3 regions of the Streptomyces sp. NPDC055025 genome follow, and region 1 is predicted to be linked to each of the others. Evidence: riboswitches for the same ligand, from Rfam matches in the RefSeq annotation. Region 1 holds a riboswitch; each other region holds the start of a gene.

Region 1 (6,998 bases):
AGGCGTCCCCGCCCCGCACCTCGGCGACCCCGTGATGGATCTCGTACCCCTCCACCGCCGCGCCGAGGGCCGTCCCGGACGGTCTGGCCAAGGTCTTCTCACGGGCGAACCGCACCCGTACGGGCAGCAGCCCCAGTCCGGCCACGGCGCCCGCCCGTGACTCCACCTCGTCGTCGATGTGCTCGCCGAGGATCTGATAGCCGCCGCAGATGCCCAGCACCGGACGCCCCTCGGCGGCCCGCCGCGCGAGCGCGTCGGCGAGCCCGCGCTCCCGCAGCCACGCCAGCGCCCTCACCGTGCCCCGGGTGCCGGGCACCACCACGAGATCGGCGTCGGCCAGTTCCTCGGGGCGGTCCACGAACCGCACGACGACACCCGGTTCTGCCGCGAGCGCGTCCACATCGGTGAAGTTGGACATCAGGGGTACGGCGCAGACCGCGACCCGCAGCACCTCCTCGCCGTACGGGGGAGCCACCAGGGACTCGCGCACGGCGCCGCGCAGCGAGATACGCAGTCCGTCCTCCTCGTCGATGCCCAGACCGTGCCGCCAGGGCAGCACCCCGAGCGTCGCCCGGCCGGTCAGCCCGCGCAGCATGTCGAGACCGGGCTCCAGCAGGGACACATCGCCCCGGAACTTGTTGACGAGATACCCCGCGACCAGCTCCTGGTCCTCCGGGGCCAGCAGCGCGGTCGTACCGAAGAACGAGGCGAAGACCCCGCCCCGGTCGATGTCTCCGACCACCACCACCGGCAGCCGCGCGGCCCGCGCGATCCCCATGTTCACGATGTCGGTACGGCGCAGATTGATCTCGGCGGGGCTGCCCGCGCCCTCGCAGATCACGGCGTCATAGGTGGAGCGCAGCTCCTCCAGGCACTCCAGGACGGGCCCGAGCAGCGCCTCCCGCCGTCCACCGCGCAGCGCCTTCCCCGAAGCCGCCCCGCCCGAAGACGAGTTCCCCGCGAGAGTGTTCCCCGTGGCCGGGTTCCCCGGCGCGGTCCCCTCGGCGCTGCCGAAGAAGCCCCTGGCACTCAGCTCACCCACCGGCCGTCCCATCAGCACCACTTGGCTGCTGCGGTCACCGCCGGGCTTCAGCAGGACGGGGTTCATCAGCGCGGTCGGCTCCACCCGGGCCGCCTGGGCCTGCATCGCCTGCGCCCGTCCGATCTCCGCGCCCTCGCGTGTCACGAACGAATTCAGCGACATGTTCTGCCCCTTGAAGGGCGCGACCTTCACCCCCCGGCGCACCAGCCACCGGCAGATCCCCGCCGTGACGACGCTCTTGCCCGCGTCCGAGGTGGTCCCGGCCACCAGAAGGCCCCCGCCGCGCCCGCCCCGGCTCATCCACGTCCCTTTCCCGTGGCCGCCGTACGGCGGCGCGTGTCCGTGGCACGGCGGCGTATCGCGCCGTACGCGAACCGGCCGGCGACACAGACCGCGAGGGCGTATCCGCTCACCCGGCGCGACAGGCGCACGGCCCGCTCGATGTCGGCTGTCTCCACGGGCCGCCCCTCGCCGTTCAGTACGGGCCGGTGCTCCACCCGTCCGCCGTACGCGAGCGTCCCGCCGAGCCGTACGCCCAGCGCGCCCGCGAACGACGCCTCCACCGGGCCCGCGTTGGGGCTCGGATGCTTCCGCGCGTCCTGCCGTACCGCCCGCAGGGCCGCGCGCGGATCGCCGCCCGCCGCGACGGCCAGCGCGGCGGTCAGCCGGGCCCCCGGCCAGCCGGCCAGATCGTCGAGCCGGGCCGACGCCCAGCCGAACCGGCGGTACCGGGGGGACCGGTGGCCCACCATCGCGTCCAGTGTGTTCACGGCCCGGAATCCGACCAGCCCCGGCACCCCCGCGATCGCCCCCCACACCAGCGCGCCCACGACGGCGTCGGAGGTGTTCTCGGCGACGGATTCCACGACGGCGCGGGCGAGTTGCTGTCCGTCCAGTGCCTGCGGATCGCGCCCGCACAGCCGCGGCAGCCGCTCCCTGGCCAGCTCGATGTCCCCGGCGGTGAGCGCCGCGCCGATGGCGCGTGCCTCCCGGCCGAGCGAAGTGCCGCCGACGACGGACCAGGTGGCCAGGGCGGTCAGCGCGACGGACGCGGCGCGCCGTCCGGCACGGCTGCTCCGTACGGCCCGCGTGCCCCGCGTGGCCCGTACGGTCTCGGCGCCCCGCGTGGCCCGTACGGTCTCCGTATTCCGGGCGGCGACGATCGCGAGCCCGGCGGCGCCTCCGGCGCACACCAGGGTGTGCAGCGTGCCCCAGCCGCGGTGGTCGTGCCAGAGCATCCGCTCGACGGCCCCCGCCGCCCGGCCGAACGCGGCCACCGGATGGCCCCGGCGCGGATCGGCGAACACCTGGTCGCCCAGCAGCCCCAGGGCCGCGCCGTAGGCGAAGACCCGCTCGGCGGCGGCCGAACCGCCGCCGCGCACGACGGCAGAACCGCAGCCAGGCATGGCGAAATGTCCTCACTCAGGGTCCGCGCCCCGGCTCGACGTGGTGCGGCGGCGAGAGTTCCTGGCTCCCGGGAGAGGACTCCCGGTGACAGTGGCGGGACCGCGCCGGACTCGCACCGGCTTCCTCTTCTGCCGCCGTAAATGGCCCCGGCAGTCCACCACGCCCCGCGAACAGCCGTCAACTCATCGCTGACCTGCGACGGGACACTGTGCGAAGCCCCACATCGGCGGGTGGACCCGGGTCACGCGACGATCAGCCAGATCCCGTACCCCACGGCTCCGGCGCACAGGGCGAAGCAGGCGTACGCGCCCGTGCGCGCCAGAGCCATGGCGCCCGGCTCCCGCTTGGCGAGACCCACGACGCCCAGGGTGAACAGGCCCACGAGGGCGACGGTCGCCACAAGACTGACCCCGAAGACGGCGCCGAGCGCTGCCCAGTCGATTTTCATACGTTCGCTCTTCCTTGGACCGTGGGGGGTTCAGACCGTGGCGGTGCGGGCGGGCTCACCGGAGCTGCCCGGAGGGGACGGAATGGTGGTCGACAGATCGTGCCCGGCACCGGCACCGGCCGCGCTCGACGCGGTGACGGCCGTGACGCCGTCGGCCAGGATCCCGGCCTCGTCCTCGTCGGAGTCGGTGACATTGGTGTGGTCGACCGGGCGGCGGCGCGAGGCGAGCCAGATGGCGCCGGAGAAGGCGAGCAGCAGTGCGGCGACCACCGAGACGCCCCAACTTCCCTGGCCGGTCAGGAACTCCGCGCAGGCCGCGACCAGACCCGCGGCGGGCAGGGTCAGTCCCCAGGCGACGAACATCCGGGTGGCGGTGGACCAGCGGACCACACCGCCCTTGCGGCCGAGCCCCGCGCCCATCACGGCGCCGGAGCAGGACTGGGTGGTGGAGAGCGAGAAGCCGAGGTGCGAGGAGGCGAGAATGACGGTCGCGGCGCTGGTCTGGGCGGCGAAGCCCTGCTGCGGCCCGAGATCGGTGAGACCGGTGCCCATGGTGCGGATGATGCGCCAGCCGCCGAGATACGTACCGAGCGCGATCGCCGTGCCCGCGGAGACGATCACCCACAGCGGGGGGTTGGAGCCGGGGGAGAGGACACCGCCGGTGACGAGCGCCAGCGTGATGACGCCCATGGTCTTCTGCGCGTCGTTGGTGCCGTGCGCCAGGGAGACCAGACCGGCGGAGGCGATCTGGCCCGCGCGGTAGCCCTTGGCGGTGGCCCTGTCGTCCGTGCGGCGGCCGATACGGTACGTCAGCCGGGTGGCGAGCAGCGCCGCGAGACCGGCGACGACCGGCGCGGCGAGCGCGGGGATCAGCACCTTGGTGATGACCACACCGCCGTTGACCCCGGAGGTGCCGACGGACATCAGGGTGGCGCCGATCAGTCCGCCGAAGAGGGCGTGGGAGGAGCTCGACGGGAGACCGACGAGCCAGGTGAGCAGATTCCAGAGGATGGCGCCGACGAGCGCCGCGAAGATCACTTCTGTCCGGATGCCGTTCTCGTTGATGAGCCCGCCGGAGATCGTTCTGGCGACCTCCACGGAGAGGAACGCGCCGACCAGATTCAGCACGGCGGACATGGCCACCGCGGTCTTGGGCTTCAGGGCGCCGGTCGAGATGGTCGTCGCCATCGCGTTGGCGGTGTCATGGAAACCGTTCGTGAAATCGAACACGAGCGCCGTCACGATCACGATCGCGAGCAGCAGTGTGAGGTGTTCCATTTACCCAGGCAATCGTTCGACGTAGGGGGCCTCGGTGAACGTAGGGAGTCATGGTGAACGGAAGATGAACTGTGCGGGTCTTCATGGTGTCTCAGGCTGACGTCGCGTGGTTCTGTTCGGATGATCGGGAGAACGGTGTGCGGTCCGCCGGAGGCTCCTGGCAGGATCGCGGTATGACCGATCAGGAGAAACAGGACGCGATAGGCCGGGCCTGGCGGGATCTGGTGAACACCGCCCGCAGAACGGCCTCCGAGGGGCTCGTCGTCGGCACCTCGGGCAATGTCTCGGTGCGGGTCGGTGGAATCATCCTGGTGACGCCCAGTGGAATTCCCTATGAACAACTCGGTCCCGAGGATGCCGTCGGGGTCGATCCGGACGGCCGGCAGGTCCTCGGCGCGTTCACCCCCACGAGTGAGCTGCCGCTCCATCTCTCGGTTTACCGGCACACCTCGGCGGCGGCCGTCGTCCACACCCACGCGGTGCACGCCACCGCCGTCTCCACGCTCGTGCCGGAACTGCCCGTGATCCACTACATGGCGGCGGCGTTCGGCGGCCCCGTCCGGGTCGCTCCGTACGCGCTGTACGGGACGGACGAACTGGCCGCGGGCATGCTCACCGCCCTCCGCGACCGCACGGGCTGTCTCCTCCAGAACCATGGCACGGTGACCTACGGCGCCACCCTCGCGCAGGCCTACGACCGCACGGCCCAGTTGGAGTGGATGTCCCGGCTCTGGCTCACCGCCAGCGCGGTGCCGGGCCTCTCGCCCTCGCTGCTCTCCGACGCCCAGCTCCAGGAGGCCGGGGAGAAGCTGAAGGGCTACGGCCAGGGGCGCTGACCATCGGCCAGGGTCGCGGGCCGTGACCGGGGGCGGTCGGCGTCGGCGGCGCCGGCCGTGACCGGTGACGGTCCGGCCCGACCCCGACGGACCGCGCCCGGTGGCCGGGGCGTGCGCGGGTGACGACACTGGGACCGTGCGCCCCGCAACAGCGACGGCAGCGGCCGTCTCCACCGTGATCGGCGTCGGCGCGGCCGCGGTCGCGGCCGGCCGGCTCGCCGGTGACGCCGCTCTGAAGGCGTCGCCGGGGCGGCCCCTGCCCGGCGACCCCCGGCTCACCGTGCACGCCACGGCCGCCGGGCAGATCACCCTGACGCGCTGTCTCGCCTCCCTGCGCCCCGGTGTGTACGGGATCGGGAACCGTGACCTCCACGCGGTCGTCGGGCCGGTCCTGGAGGGCGTGCGGCACCCCGCCGACACCGTCGTACGGAGACTGGAGCGGGTCGACCGCGGCACCCTCGTCCCGGGTATGCGGGTACGCCTCACCCCGCAGGTCCACATCGGCGACCCCACCACCGCGCTCGGCATCGACCACCGGGAGGAGCGGATCCCGGGCGAACTCGGCTTCCTGCCCGCCTGGTTCGTGCCGGGAGCGCGGGACACCTGGGTGATCACCGTGCACGGCCTGGGCACCACCCGTGAGCACCCCCTGAACGTCCTGGAACTGCTGGCGGGACTCCAGGTCGCCGTGCTCGATCTCGCCTACCGGGGCGACCCCGGCGCCCCCCGCTCCCCGGACGGCCTCGGTCATCTCGGCGACTCCGAGTGGCGCGACCTCGACGCGGCGATCCGCTACGCCGTCCGCTACGGCGCGGAGCGGGTCGTCCTGTACGGCTGGTCCACCGGCGCCACGATGGCCCTGCACGCCGCCGCGAACTCCGCGCACAGCGAGCGGATCTCCGGCCTGGTGCTCGACTCGCCCGTACTGGACTGGGAGGCCACCCTGAAGGCCCTCGCCACCGCCCGGCGCACCCCCACCGCACTGCTGCCGCTCGCCGTCCGGGCGGCCCAGGGCAGGACCGGACTCCACGGCGGCCGGCTGCTCCAGGCCGCCGACCCGCGCAACCTCGATGTCCCGACGCTGATCATCCACGGCCCCGACGACACCCTCGCCTCCTGGGACCCCTCCCGCGAACTCGCCGCCCTGCGCCCGGGACTGATCGGTCTGCACGCCGTCGCGCACGCTCCGCACGCCGCGATGTGGAACGCCGATCCGACCGGTTACGAGGAGGCCCTGCGCCGCTTCCTCACCCCTCTCATGTAGCCGTCCAACAGGCCTCGTCCGCCCCGTACGCACCCTCGCCAGGACCCGTCCGCGCGGGCCCCTGTCCGCGTTCCGGTACCGACTCGACAGGTTCCGTTTGGGCTTTCGGGCGGTCACCGGGAAGACTGCTCCCGTGACGTCCCGAAAGCCTGATGAGCAATTGGCGCGCAACTCCAGACTCCGACTCGTCCGCCCGCGGCCGTTGACCACGGCCCGACGGGCCGTGACCGACGGACGCAACCGGCCGGCACCCCGGCCGCCCGAGGGCACTCCACCCCCCGCGGAGCTGGCCCGCCAGGCCAGGGAGGTCCTCGCCGACGCCGTACGGATCGCCCGCTGGGCCGCCGTCGACCGGGGTCCCGGCACGGGCCCCTTCGGCGCGTCCGCGCAGGCACGGGCCGCCGAAGCCCTGGAGCTGGCTCCGGAGCAGGTGCGCGCGGGCTGGGACCGGGCCAGGCTGGCCGGGCTCGTCGAGCTGCACGGCGGCACCGTACGGCCCGGCTGGCGGCTCCAGGCCTGGGACCGCGACGACAGCGCCGTCCAGCGTGGCTGGGTGGCCCTCTTCGACGCCTGGTCGCTCGTGCACCCGGCCCCCGAGGACGTCGAGGCCTCCACGGTCGCCGAGGTCGTCGAAGCCGTCCCGCAGGTGCTCTCCCTGCTCCAGCTCTCGGCCGGGCCCGTGCTCGTACCGGCCCTGCTCGATCTGCTGCGGCAGCGCGTCGC
Region 2 (6,998 bases), on a different contig from region 1:
GCAGTGCCCGTGGCGCCCATGGCTCCCGCGGCTCCGGTGGCTCCGGTGGCTCCCGCGAGGGAGGTGCGTCGCGATGACCGACGGCGTGAACGGTGTCGCGCTCACCGTCTTCATCTTCTTCTTCCTGGCCGTCACGGTCATGGGCTTCCTCGCCACCCGCTGGCGCAAGGCCGAGAACGAGCACAGTCTCGACGAATGGGGCCTGGGCGGCCGGTCGTTCGGCACCTGGGTCACCTGGTTCCTGCTCGGCGGCGACCTCTATACGGCGTACACCTTCGTGGCCGTCCCGGCGGCGATCTACGCGGCGGGCGCGTCCGGCTTCTTCGCCGTGCCGTACACCGTCCTCATCTACCCGCTGATCTTCACCTTCCTGCCCCGGCTGTGGTCGGTGTCCCACAAGCACGGCTATGTGACCACCTCGGACTTCGTCCGGGGACGCTTCGGCTCGAAGGGGCTCTCGCTGGCGGTCGCCGTCACCGGCATCCTCGCCACCATGCCGTACATCGCGCTCCAGCTCGTCGGTATCCAGGCGGTGCTGGATGTGATGGGCCTCGGCGGCGGTGAGGACACCAACTGGTTCGTCAAGGACCTCCCGCTGCTGATCGCCTTCGGTGTGCTCGCCGCGTACACCTACTCGTCCGGGCTGCGCGCGCCCGCGCTGATCGCCTTCGTCAAGGACACCCTGATCTATCTGGTGATCGCCGTGGCGATCATCTACATCCCGATCAAACTGGGCGGCTTCGACGACATCTTCGCCAAGGCGGGCGAGGCCTTCGCACAGCCCAACTCCGCGACCGGCCAGCCACGCGGCGCGCTCGTGCCGGGCGAGGCCGGGCAGTGGGGCTATGCCACGCTGGCGCTCGGTTCCGCGCTCGCGCTCTTCATGTATCCGCACTCCATCACGGCGACACTGTCCAGCCGCAGCCGCGATGTGATCCGCCGCAACACCACGATCCTGCCGCTGTACTCACTGATGCTGGGGCTGCTGGCGCTGCTCGGCTTCATGGCGATCGCGGCCGGGATCGAGGTCGAGAACGGACAGCTCGCGATCCCGCAGCTCTTCGAGACCATGTTCCCCGCCTGGTTCGCGGGGGTGGCCTTCGCGGCCATCGGTATCGGCGCGCTGGTGCCGGCCGCGATCATGTCGATCGCGGCGGCCAATCTCTTCACCCGCAACATCTACAAGGACTTCATCAAGCCGGACGCGACACCGGCGCAGGAGACGAAGGTCTCGAAGATCGTCTCACTGCTGGTGAAGGTGGGGGCGCTGGCCTTCGTCCTCACCATGGACAAGACGGTGGCGATCAACTTCCAGCTCCTGGGCGGGATCTGGATCCTCCAGACGCTCCCGGCCCTGGTCGGCGGGCTGTTCACCCGCTGGTTCCACCGCTGGGCGCTGCTCGTCGGCTGGGGCGTCGGCATGGTGTACGGCACGGCGGCGGCGTACGGCGTCGCGAGCCCCACCCAGAAGCACTTCGGCGGCTCCTCCGCGGAGATCCCGGGGCTCGGGGAGATCGGCTACATCGGTCTCACCGCGTTCGTGCTGAATGTGGTGGTGACGGTGGTGCTCACCTTCGTCATGCGGGCGCTCAGGGCCCCCGAGGGCGTCGACGAGACCTCCCCCTCCGACTACACGGCGGACGCGGGCGACCCGGGCGTCCAGGTGGAACTCCCGGCGGCGACCACCTCGGGCGACCCGGTGCGCTGACCCCTGAGCCACCCGGTACGCCGACCGCGTACGCCCGCCGTACGGCCGTGGAAGGGCCGCCGCGACTCCCGGAAGGAAGCGGCGGCCCTTCCGTATGCGGCGCGCGCCCGGAACGGACGAGGCCGACAACAAGCACCGAACCGACGCACGACACTACATCTGGGGGGTGACGCAGCGACCACCCACCAGATGTATGCTCGACCTCGCTGTCGACGCAGGGGAATCCGGTGGGAATCCGGAACTGTCCCGCAACGGTGTGCTGTGGCGTGTTTTGTCATGCCCGCGAGTCCGAATACCTGCCGACGGTGCGTCCGGTTCGACCGATCCGGGCGCCGAGACGTCCGGGCCTCGCGGTTGGGCCGGTGGACGCCGTACACCGTGCTGCCCGGGGAGGGTCCGTACGGCTGTGCGCGCCCCCGTATCCCCCGCACCGGCCCGGAGCCGAGCGAGGGAGAGCACCACGTGACCATCGCGCCAGCCGATCCGGCTTCAGCCCCGGCTCCAGCCCCGGCTTCACTCCGCCCCGAAATCACCGGGACCACCGGGACCACCGGAACCGCCGGACCTGCCGACGGCCCCGGGGCCGTTCTGCTGCGGACCCTGACGGAACTGACCGCCGATCTGCCCGACACCGACCCGGGCCGGGTCGCCGCCGCCGCGCTCCGGGGCCGTAACGCCGCATCGGACGAGGCCGAGCTGCGCGGGCTCGCCACCGAGGCGGCGGCCGGGCTGATCTCCGAGGACCCCGCGTACTCCCGGCTCGCCGCCCGGCTGCTCACCCGCGCCATCGCCGACGAGGCCGCCGGCCAGGGCGCGGTGTCGTTCTCCGCGTCGGTCGCGACCGGTCACCGCGAGGGCCTGATCGCCGACCGTACGGCCGCCTTCGTCACGCGCCACGCCGACCGCCTCGACCAGCTGATCGACCCCGCCGCCGACGACCGCTTCGGCTACTTCGGGCTCCGCACGCTCCACAGCCGCTATCTGCTCCGCCATCCGCTGACCCGTCAGGTGATCGAGACCCCGCAGCACTTCCTGCTGCGCGTGGCGTCCGGCCTCGCGGAGGACGAGAGCGTGCGCGCGCTGGAGGAGGTCGCCGCGCTGTACCGGCTGATGAGCCGGCTGGACTATCTGCCGTCCTCGCCGACGCTCTTCAACTCCGGCACCCGCCACCCCCAGATGTCCTCCTGCTATCTGCTGGACTCCCCGCTCGACGAGCTGGACTCCATCTACGACCGCTACCACCAGGTGGCCAGGCTCTCCAAGCACGCGGGCGGCATCGGCCTCTCGTACTCCCGTATCCGCTCGCGCGGTTCGCTGATCCGGGGCACCAACGGGCACTCCAACGGCATCGTCCCGTTCCTGCGCACCCTCGACTCCTCGGTCGCGGCCGTCAACCAGGGCGGCCGGCGCAAGGGCGCGGCCTGTGTCTATCTGGAGACCTGGCACGCCGATCTGGAGGAGTTCCTGGAGCTGCGGGACAACACCGGTGAGGAGGCGCGGCGCACCCACAATCTGAATCTCGCGCACTGGATCCCCGACGAGTTCATGCGGCGCGTCGAGACGGACGGCCGGTGGTCGCTCTTCTCCCCCGTCGACGTGCCGGAACTGGTCGATCTGTGGGGCGACGAGTTCGACGCGGCGTACCGGGCCGCCGAGGCGGCGGGCCTGGCCCGCAAGTCCCTGCCCGCGCGCGAGCTGTACGGCAGGATGATGCGTACCCTCGCCCAGACCGGCAACGGCTGGATGACCTTCAAGGACGCCTCGAACCGTACGGCCAACCAGACCGCCGAGCCCGGCAGCGTCGTCCACTCCTCCAATCTCTGCACGGAGATCCTGGAGGTGACCGACGACGGCGAGACGGCCGTGTGCAACCTCGGCTCAGTCAACCTCGGCGCCTTCGTCCTGGAGTCGGGCGAGATCGACTGGGAGCGGCTCGACGAGACCGTCCGTACGGCCGTGACCTTCCTCGACCGGGTGGTGGACATCAACTACTACCCGACCGAGCAGGCCGCCGGCTCGAACGCGAAATGGCGTCCGGTGGGCCTGGGCGCGATGGGTCTCCAGGACGTCTTCTTCAAGAAGCGGCTGCCCTTCGACTCCCCCGAGGCCGCCGCGCTCTCCACCAGGATCGCCGAGCGGATCATGCTCGCCGCGTACGAGGCGTCCTGCGACCTCGCCGAGCGCAACGGCCCGCTGCCCGCCTGGGACCGTACGCGCACGGCCCGTGGCGTACTGCACCCCGACCACTACGACGTGGAGCGGGCCTGGCCCGAGCGCTGGGCGGCACTGCGCGCCCGCGTCGCGGCGACGGGCATGCGGAACTCCCTGCTCCTGGCGATCGCCCCGACGGCGACCATCGCCTCGATCGCCGGTGTGTACGAGTGCATCGAGCCGCAGGTCTCCAATCTCTTCAAGCGCGAGACGCTCTCCGGTGAGTTCCTCCAGGTCAACTCGTATCTGGTGGCGGACCTGAAGCGACTGGGCGTCTGGGACGCGCGCTCGCGCGAGGCGCTGCGCGAGTCCAACGGCTCGGTGGCGGACTTCACCTGGATCCCGGCGGAGATCCGCGATCTGTACCGCACGGCGTGGGAGATCCCGCAGCGCCGACTGATCGACATGGCGGCGGCCCGTACGCCGTACCTGGACCAGAGCCAGTCGCTGAACCTGTTCCTGGAGACGCCGACCATCGGGAAGCTCAGCTCGATGTACGCGTACGCCTGGAAGAAGGGCCTCAAGACGACGTACTACCTGCGCTCGCGCCCGGCGACGAGGATCGCGAGAGCGGCGAGAGCGGCCGTACCCGCTCAGGCGACGGCCCCGGCGGCCACGGCCGAGGAAGCCGTCGCCTGCTCCCTGGAGAACCCCGAGTCCTGTGAGGCGTGCCAGTAATGACCACCGAGACAACCGCTGAGACTGCTGTGACTGCTGTGACTGCTGAGAAGACGACGCCGAAGACCAAGAACCTGCTGGACCCGGGCTTCGAACTGACCCTTCGGCCCATGCGGTATCCGGACTTCTACGAGCGCTACCGCGACGCGATCAAGAACACCTGGACGGTGGAGGAGGTCGACCTCCACTCCGACGTGGCCGACCTCGCCAAGCTCACCCCCGCCGAGCAGCACATGATCGGCCGGCTGGTCGCGTTCTTCGCGACGGGCGACTCGATCGTGGCGAACAATCTGGTGCTGACGCTCTACCGGCACATCAACTCCCCCGAGGCGCGGCTGTATCTCTCGCGCCAGCTCTTCGAGGAGGCCGTGCACGTCCAGTTCTATCTGACGCTGCTCGACACCTATCTCCCCGATCCCGAGGACCGCACGGCGGCCTTCGCGGCGGTGGAGAACATCCCGTCGATCCGTGAGAAGGCGCAGTTCTGCTTCCGCTGGATGGACTCGGTCGAGACGATCGACCGGCTGGAGTCCCGGTCGGACCGCCGGCGCTTCCTGCTCAATCTGATCTGTTTCGCGGCCTGTATCGAGGGGCTGTTCTTCTACGGCGCGTTCGCCTACGTCTACTGGTTCCGCTCCCGGGGCCTGCTGCACGGCCTGGCCACCGGCACCAACTGGGTGTTCCGCGACGAGACGATGCATATGGACTTCGCCTTCGAGGTCGTGGACACGGTACGGAAGGAGGAGCCTGAGCTGTTCGACGAGGACCTCCGGCAGCAGGTCACGGACATGCTGAAGGAGGCCGTCGAGGCGGAACTGCAATTCGGCCGCGATCTGTGCGGCGAGGGCCTGCCGGGCATGAACACCGAGTCGATGCGGGCGTACCTGGAGTGCGTCGCCGACCAGCGCCTCCAACGCCTTGGCTTCGCCCCGGTCTACGGCTCGGAGAACCCGTTCTCCTTCATGGAACTCCAGGGCGTCCAGGAGCTGACGAACTTCTTCGAACGCCGCCCGTCGGCGTACCAGGTCGCGGTGGAGGGCACGGTCGGCTTCGACGACGACTTCTGACGGCTTCGAGGCCACCCGCCCGTTGTCGTACCCGTACCGCACAATCGGTTCATGGACTTCACGATCAGAGAGGCCGAGCCCGGGGAGTACCCGCGGCTCGGGGAGATCACCGCACGGGCGTATCTCGGGGACGGTCTGCTGGACTTCGGTGAGGACGACTCGTATCTGCCCACACTGCGCGATGTGGCCCGCCGGGCGGCCGAGGCGGTGGTCCTGGCGGCCGTGGACCCGGACGGGACGGTGCTGGGCGGGGTCACCTTCGTCCCGTCCGGCGGACCGTGGGCGGACATCGCCCGGGACGGCGAGACCGAGTTCCGGATGCTGGCGGTCGACCGGGCGGCCCGGGGCAGAGGCGTGGGCGAGGCACTCGTCCGCGCCTGTGTGACCCGCGCGCAGGACACGGAGGGCTGTATACGGATCGTCCTGTCGACCCAGTCGTCCATGCGCCAGGCGCACCGGATCTACGAGCGCCTGGGCTTCACCAGAACCCCCGACCGCGACTGGGAACCGTACCCCGGGCTGCCCCTCCTGGCCTACACCCTGGACCTCCGCTCCCCCGCCCCCCAACCCGACTGACCCACGACAACCGTCCCCGGTCCTGTGGGCGGTGAGCAACGCTGATCCGCCGTTCCGATGCGAAGGCGGCACGGTCCGCGGCGCTACCCCCGGGGTGCCTGGGAGCGGGTGTGGAGGGTGCGGGCGACCCTGGGGCCCAGCCAGCGCTTGAGTTTGCGCAGGGGCTCCAGCTGCTCGGCGGCTCTGTCGATTCGGTAGTAGAGCTGGGGCGGGACATGGGGGAGCAGGGGGGAGTGGCGCTGGCCCAGGAGGGCGAACATATGGGCCGGGGCGAGATTGATGTAGCGGGGGAGGTTCTCGTACCACTGGGCGCTGTAGCGGGCCGCGCTCTGGACGGGGAGGAGGGCGGACTTGCGTTCGCGCTCGTAGTGGGCGAGGGCGGGGCGGAGGTCCGTGTGGCCGCGCAGCGCTTCGGCCAGGGCGATGGCGTCCTCCAGTGCGAGGGTGGTGCCCGCGCCGATGGAGTAGTGCGTGGTGTGCGCGGCGTCGCCGAGGAGGACGAGATTGCCCCGGTACCAGGTCCGGTTGGTGAGGGTACGGAAGGTGAGCCACTGCGCGGCGCGGTCGGTGTGCGACCGGCCGATCAGCCGGTGCCCGTCCAGGGGGCCGGCGAAGAGCCGCTCCAGCAGGGCCAGGCCCTCGGCCTCGCTCGCCCGGTGGAGCCCGAGTCCCCGCCAGGTGGCCGGGGAGCACTCCACGATGCAGGTGCTGTGCTCCGCGCTGAACCCGTAGCCGTAGCACCAGATCCAGCCGTGTTC
Region 3 (6,998 bases), on a different contig from region 1:
TCGGTCGGTACGGCGGTGGCGTCGTTCATGAAACGTTTCTCCAACTTGCTGGTGGCGAGGTCAGACGCGCTGGGGCGCGGTGCGCGGGGGTGTGTGCGCGGAATCGATCGCGCTCAGCTCGTGGATGAGCCGATCGAGGTCGTCATGGGTCCCGACGGAGATACGCAGCCATCCGGGCAGGCCGAGCGGCCCGCAGTCCTTGACCCATACGTCCCGGTCGCCCAGCCCGCGGACGACATCGGCCGAGGACAGTCCGTCCCGGCAGCGGGCGACGACGAAATTGGTGTGCGTGTCGCGCGCCTCGGCGAACACCGGATGCGAACCCAGCGCCTCTACATACCGAGGGCGGTCGGCGAGCACCTGGGCACACAGCCGCAGCCGGTGCGCGGGGTCTTCGAGGGAACCGGCCAGGGCGTGCAGGGCGATGGAGTTGACGGAGTGGAAGCGCTGCCGGGGGCGCAGCCGGGAGATGAGCTCGGGCACACCGATCAGCGCGCCGAGCCGCACACCGGCCAGGCCGTGGCTCTTGGAGAAGCTGCGGAACAGCAGCAGCCCCGGGTGGGTGCCGAGGGGGTACGGGTCGGTCAGCGCACTCCGTACGTCCGGAGCGGCGAAGTCGGCGTACGTCGTGTCGAGGAAGGCCAGCTCCGCGCCGGCGACCACCGCGTCGACCCACTCGGAACGGAACAGATGGCCGGTCGGGTTGTGCGGCTGGGCGAGGAACAACGCGCCCCCGCGCGCGAGTTCGGCGGGCGCGACAGCGGGTTCCCAGTGCTCGTCCAGCGGGATCGCCCGAGCCGTACGGCCGAGCACCAGGGCCCGGTCGAGGTAGGCGTCGAAGCCGGGCGAGACGAAATACGCGGTGTCGACCAGGGACAGCGCGAGGTCGACTGCCTCGTCCACACCGTTCGTCAGGAGTACGGACTCCGCCTCCACCCCGTTCTCCCGGGCGACGGCCTCGGTCACCTCGCCCAGCAGTCCGCGCGGATACCGGTGGAGGTCGGCCGCGTTGGCGACGACGCGGGCGATCGCCGCCGGAGAGGGTCCGCTGGCGCACTCGTTCCAGTCGAGGCGCAGGCCGGAGGTCCCCCCGTGAACAGTGCTCTGCATATTCGTTCCGTTCCATGGGGTGTTTCCGCGGCCACCGGAGAGTTTCTGCTCAAGGTGAACTTCCCCAGGGAGAAGGGTGAATTGCCGACCACGGGGCGAAGATCAATTTCCGCCCCTGACCTGGTCGTTCTCAGCCGTCGGCGGCCGTGATGCGCACGTGATCGATGTCTTCGTCCAGAAAGGTGGCCAGGGCTTGGCCTTCGGCGTGAACGGCTTCCTGTTCCGCGGTGGAGAGGGAGCGAAGCGGGGTGATGGCGAGTCGGCTGCCGCGCACGGTCCAGGTCGCGGAGACGCGTCCGTCGACGAGGACGGCGCGCAGGCCGGCGACGGACAGGCCGAGGTGGGCGTCGTCGATGATGCGGGAGCGGTCGTGGTAGCCGAGGATCACATTGTCGAAGGCCGGGAGGAAGCGGACGGGCGCGGGGGTGTCGGGGTGCGGGCGCGGCGCGTCGGGCAGGTCGAGGAGTTCGCGGCCGCGTTCGTCGCGGAAGGTGACGAGCTCCTCGCGGACGGCTCTGACGGCGGCGGGGAGTCCGGCGAGGCCGCACCAGGCACGGATGTCCGCTGTGGCTGCGGGCCCGTGGACGGCGAGATAGCGCCGTACGAGCTGTTGCCCGGCCGGGTCGGCCCCGTCGGTCGGGTCGGCCCCGTCGGCCTCGTCGGCCGGGTCGCTCGCGTCGGCCACGTCGGCCGGGTCGGGGGAAGGCGGATCGATGTCGCGTCCGAGCCAGGTGGCCAGGGGCAGGTTACGTACGCCTGCCCTGGTGTGCCACAGTCCGCGGGGCGGGAGCTGGACCATCGGAATCAGGGCGGCGACGAGCAGTTCGCCCAGAGCGCGGCGTGGTGGCGTGGGCCAGCGGTCCTGGAGTGCCTGAACGAGTTCGGCCATGGTGCGGGGCCGGTGGTCGGCCATCACCGCCCTGCCTGCCGCGGCGACCTCGTCGAGGTCGATGCCGGCGAGTTCGCGCCGGTAGGTCCCCAGCACCCGCCGGCGCAGCATGGAGTCATGGCGGGCGCGCCAGGCCAGCGCGTCGTCGGCGGTGACGAGGTGGACGGTACGGCGCATCAGGTGTGTGCGCACGACCTCCCGCCCTGTCAGCAGGTCGTCGAGCGCGTTCGGCTCGAAGGCGCGGAGCCGGGACCACAGACCGATGAACGGCTCCTGCGGCTGTTGTGCCTGCATCCCGCACAGATGGGCCACGGCGTCGCGGACCGGTGTGTCGGCGCGGTCGAGCAGATACTGACGGGCGAGGGTCGCGCGGTTGAGGGCACGGGTGTCAAGGACGGGCATGTCTTCCTCGGACAGCGCCCCGCGCGCCAACGGGACGCCGGCGCGGGTCGGTTCGGGCGTTGGAGGGGCGGCGCGTGGACCACGATCACAGGGATGGCGGACAGCCTGTGTCCTATACGGGAGACAGAATGGCGGACATGCGGAACTCCTCTTCTGCGGTCACCGGGGCGGCCGGTCAGGCACGGCTCTCGTGTTCGTGCTCGTGGAGGATGTCTTCGACGATCCGGCGCGGCTGCGCCACCCGCGCGGGGTCGGAGCCGGCGAACTCGACCCAGGTGATCAGGGCTTTCCACAGTGCCCAGCCACGGCCGCGGACCCAGGTGCCGTGGTCGGCCCGCAGCGCGGCCCGGAACGCCTTGCGGCTCGTCCCCGACAGCAGCGTCCAGGCGATCACCACATCGCAGGCCGGATCACCGACACCGAAGCAGCCGAAGTCGATGACGGCGGCGAGCCGGCCATCCCTGACCAGCAGGTTCCCCGCCGCGACATCGCCGTGGAACCAGACCGGCGCGTCCTCCCGGGCCGCCGCGAGAGCCGCCTCCCACACCGCCGTGGCCGCCGCCCCGTCGATCAGATCCCCCAGCGCGCCGATCGCCCGCCGGGTTTCCTCGTCGTAGACCGAGGGCGGAGCACCGCGGAAACCGGAGTGCGACGCGGGCGGCGGTCCGCCGGACGCGTCGATCCGCGCCAGCGCGTTCAGGAACCCGGCCAGCGTGACGGCGAATTCGGTCAGGTCGTCGATCCGGCCGGCATCGGCGCTCTCCCCCTCCAGCCAGGGGTAGACGGACCAGTGCAGCGGATAGCCCTCGCCGGGCGCGCCCTTCGCCAGCGGAACGGGCACGGGGAGCGGGAGGCGCGGTGCGAGGAACGGCATCCACCGCTGCTCCTGGCCGACCTGCCCCGCGTACCCGGGACCGCTGGGAAGCCGAACGGTCATGGTGTCACCGAGGTGAAAGGTCCGGTTGTCGTTCCCGCCGACCGCGACGGGTCTGACGGGGAGCCCGGACCATCGGGGAAACTGCGTGCCGACCAGCCGCCGTACCAGCGCCGTGTCGATCGGCGGCACAAGGAGCCCCGTCGACCCGTCCCCCGGCCCGTCCGCCGGTCCCGCGCCCAGACTGTCCCCCGGCCCGTCCTCCGGTCCTGCGCCCGCTCCGTGCTGTCCGTTGTCGCTCATACGCCCCAGAGTGGTCAGCCCGCCCACCGGCTGACAACCGAATTCCGCGGGTGCCGAGTGGCCGGAAGCCGGTCCTGGTCCTCTCGTCGTAAAAGACGTGAGGGATACGGATGTCCGCGACGTCGTCCGTGCGGGCTCCCGAGCCACGGCTCCCGCATAGGCTGGAACGGTGTCGAGCGGGCCAGTGCGGGATTACGGTCGAGTCGTAACTGTCGCGGCGTGGGCGGTCATCGCGACGATCTTTCTCGGATGGGCGGGGTTTCTGGTCGCCTTCGGCGTCTTGGAGCTTGGCCGGACGGGCGAGACGGAGCGCATAAAAATCTCGTCGTGCCACTCGGAAGGGGGCGGGCGAGGGCCGAGCCATGTCGTGTGTGTCGGACGCGCCGTGGATGGCGGGACGCGGGACGAGGTATCGGTGCGTTACGACGGCAGGCCGGGCGAGACAGTGCTGGTGGAGCAGACGCTGTTGGGCCCCAGCCCGGTTGTCGAGAAGGGCTTCGTCGAGTGGGCGGTGATCCTGCTCTTCCCGCTGCTTCCGCTGGGGGTCGGCGTCCTGTGTGTGGCTCTCGCCGTACATGCTGCCCGATCGACCGCGTGTCTCATGTCACATTCCGGAATGTGAACAGAGGTGACCGGGAGGTTGTCCGCGCTCTAGCCTGGCTGGTGCAGCTGGTTCGCCCTGCCCGCCAGGCAGACGCGTCGTAAGAGGGAACCCGGTGGGAATCCGGGACTGCCCCGCAGCGGTAAGTGGGAACGACCGCCGTCATACGCACTGGATCCGGCCGGATCCGGGAAGCGACGGCCAGTAGGAATCTGTCTCGGCAGATGTGCCCACGAGTCCGAAGACCTGCCCGTTGCCCGTACGCGAACGATCGCGTGCGGCCATCCCGGTGACCTCGTGGGCGGGTCGGCGTACATACCAGACGGACAGGCGCGCGCGACGGCGCGGAACTGTGCCGCTCGGTTCGTCACCCCTTCGCGCTCGCGTCCCGTCTCCGGGATCCAAGGAGATATCTCGCGAAGGAGATTTCCGTGACAGCGAAGTCCGCAGCCGCGGCAGCACGGGCCACCGTGTACGGCTACCCCCGCCAGGGCCCGAACCGGGAACTGAAGAAGGCCGTCGAGGGGTACTGGAAGGGCCGCGTCACCGCCGACGCCCTCCGGGAGACGGCGGCCGGCCTGCGCCGGGCCAACTGGCGGCAGCTGGCGGACGCCGGCGTCCACGAGGTGCCGACCGGCGACTTCTCGTACTACGACCATGTCCTGGACACCAGCGTCATGGTCGGTGCCGTACCGGCGCGGCACCGTGACGCCGTCTCGGCCGACGCGCTCGACGGCTACTTCGCGATGGCCCGCGGCACCCAGGACGTGGCGCCGCTGGAGATGACCAAGTGGTTCGACACGAATTACCACTACCTCGTCCCCGAGCTCGGCCCGGACACGGTCTTCACCGCCGACTCCGCGAAGCAGGTCGCCGAGCTGAGGGAAGCCCTCGCGCTCGGTCTCACCGCCCGCCCGGTGCTCGTCGGCCCCCTCACCTATCTCCTGCTCGCCAAGCCCGCCCCCGGGGTGGCCGCCGACTTCGAACCGCTGACCCTGCTGGACCGGCTGCTGCCGGTGTACGCCGAAGTGCTCGCGGACCTGCGCGCCGCCGGCGCGGAGTGGGCCCAGCTCGACGAGCCCGCCCTCGTCCAGGACCGCACCCCGGCCGAGCTGAACGCCGCCGCACGCGCCTACCGTGATCTCGGCGGCCTCACCGACCGCCCGAAGCTGCTCGCCGCTTCCTACTTCGACCGGCTCGGTGACGCCCTGCCCGTCCTGGCGAAGGCCCCGATCGAGGGTCTGGCGCTCGATTTCACCGACGCCGCGGCGGCCAACCTCGACGCCCTGGCCTCGGTGGGCGGACTGCCCGGCAAGCGGCTCGTCGCCGGTGTGGTCAACGGCCGCAACATCTGGATCAACGACTACGAGAAGTCCCTGTCCACCCTCGGCACCCTCCTCGGGCTCGCCGACCGGGTCGATGTGGCCGCCTCCTGCTCCCTCCTGCACGTACCTCTCGACACGGCCGCCGAACGGGACATCGACCCGCAGATCCTTCGCTGGCTCGCCTTCGCCGAGCAGAAAACCACCGAGATCGTCACCCTGGCCAGGGGACTGGCCCAGGGCACCGGCGCCATCGCCGCCGAGATCGCGGCCAACCGCGCCGACCTCGCCTCCCGGACGAACTCCCCGATCACCCGCGACCCGGCCGTACGGGCCAGGACCGCCGCCGTCACCGACGCCGACGGCCGCCGCTCCCAGCCCTACACGGAGCGTGCGATCGCCCAGCGCGCCCATCTCAGGCTGCCGCTGCTGCCCACGACCACCATCGGCTCGTTCCCGCAGACCGACGACCTGCGCACGGCCCGCGCCGCCCTGCGCACGGGACGTATCGACACCGCCGGATACGAGGAGCGCATCAAGGCCGAGATCAGCGAGGTCATCGCCTTCCAGGAGAAGGCGGGCATCGACGTCCTGGTGCACGGCGAGCCCGAACGCAACGACATGGTCCAGTACTTCGCCGAACAGCTCACCGGCTATCTGGCCACCCAGCACGGCTGGGTCCAGTCCTACGGCACCCGCTATGTCCGCCCGCCGGTCCTCGCCGGCGACATCTCCCGTCCCGAGCCGATGACGGTGCGCTGGACCTCCTACGCCCAGTCGCTCACCGGGCGCCCCGTCAAGGGCATGCTCACCGGGCCCGTCACCATGCTGGCCTGGTCGTTCGTCCGCGACGACCAGCCGCTCGGCGACACCGCCCGCCAGGTCGCCCTCGCCCTGCGCGACGAGGTCGACGACCTCGAAGCCGCCGGTACCTCGGTCATCCAGGTCGACGAGCCCGCCCTGCGCGAGACGCTCCCGCTGCGCGCCGCGGACCACGGCGCCTACCTGGACTGGGCCACCGAGTCGTTCCGCCTCACCACCAGTGGCGTACGCCCGGACACCCAGATCCACACGCACATGTGCTACGCCGAGTTCGGCGACATCGTCCAGGCCATCGACGACCTCGACGCCGACGTCATCAGTCTGGAGGCCGCCCGCTCCCATATGCAGGTCGCGCGCGAACTCGCCGTACACGGCTACCCGCGCGAGGCGGGCCCCGGCGTCTACGACATCCACTCCCCGCGCGTGCCCGACGCGGAGGAGGCGGCGGCCCTGCTCCGCAAGGGACTGGAGGCCATTCCCGCCGAACGGCTGTGGGTCAATCCCGACTGCGGGCTGAAGACACGCGGCTGGCCCGAGACCCGCGCCTCGCTGGAGAACCTGGTCACCGCGGCCCGCACCGTCCGCGAGGAACTGCCCGCCTCGTGATCCTCCTGATCCTCCTGGATCAGGAACTGCCCGCCTCGTGATGCCCCCGGAGGCGGGGGAGGCCCACGC

What was found. A riboswitch is a leader RNA that binds a small molecule or an ion and turns the genes downstream of it on or off. The one in region 1 is predicted to bind cobalamin.
Region 2: it holds a riboswitch for cobalamin, as region 1 does, so the genes downstream of both, ACWGDX_RS28315 (ribonucleoside-diphosphate reductase subunit alpha) here and ACWGDX_RS31455 (cobalamin biosynthesis protein) in region 1, are expected to answer to the same signal.
Region 3: it holds a riboswitch for cobalamin, as region 1 does, so the genes downstream of both, metE (5-methyltetrahydropteroyltriglutamate--homocysteine S-methyltransferase) here and ACWGDX_RS31455 (cobalamin biosynthesis protein) in region 1, are expected to answer to the same signal.

The regions. Positions count from the first base shown of each region.
Region 1 is NZ_JBSGVS010000064.1:38,117-45,114, reverse strand. Features, by position in the region: gene ACWGDX_RS31460 (cobyric acid synthase) at 1-1,342, opposite strand, end outside; gene ACWGDX_RS31455 (cobalamin biosynthesis protein) at 1,339-2,448, opposite strand; cobalamin riboswitch at 2,482-2,623, opposite strand; gene ACWGDX_RS31450 (hypothetical protein) at 2,691-2,897, opposite strand; gene ACWGDX_RS31445 (anion permease) at 2,928-4,175, opposite strand; gene ACWGDX_RS31440 (class II aldolase/adducin family protein) at 4,349-5,011, shown strand; gene ACWGDX_RS31435 (alpha/beta hydrolase) at 5,148-6,275, shown strand; gene ACWGDX_RS31430 (hypothetical protein) at 6,409-6,998, shown strand, end outside.
Region 2 is NZ_JBSGVS010000052.1:59,125-66,122, reverse strand. Features, by position in the region: gene ACWGDX_RS28325 (DUF3311 domain-containing protein) at 1-77, shown strand, start outside; gene mctP (monocarboxylate uptake permease MctP) at 74-1,708, shown strand; cobalamin riboswitch at 1,885-2,026, shown strand; gene ACWGDX_RS28315 (ribonucleoside-diphosphate reductase subunit alpha) at 2,171-4,597, shown strand; gene ACWGDX_RS28310 (ribonucleotide-diphosphate reductase subunit beta) at 4,597-5,664, shown strand; gene ACWGDX_RS28305 (GNAT family N-acetyltransferase) at 5,716-6,240, shown strand; gene ACWGDX_RS28300 (FAD-dependent monooxygenase) at 6,324-6,998, opposite strand, start outside.
Region 3 is NZ_JBSGVS010000023.1:72,246-79,243, reverse strand. Features, by position in the region: gene ACWGDX_RS16465 (2-ketoarginine methyltransferase) at 1-29, opposite strand, end outside; gene ACWGDX_RS16460 (pyridoxal phosphate-dependent aminotransferase) at 61-1,110, opposite strand; gene ACWGDX_RS16455 (winged helix DNA-binding domain-containing protein) at 1,241-2,401, opposite strand; gene ACWGDX_RS16450 (aminoglycoside phosphotransferase family protein) at 2,577-3,578, opposite strand; gene ACWGDX_RS16445 (hypothetical protein) at 3,964-4,200, shown strand; cobalamin riboswitch at 4,232-4,447, shown strand; gene metE (5-methyltetrahydropteroyltriglutamate--homocysteine S-methyltransferase) at 4,611-6,929, shown strand.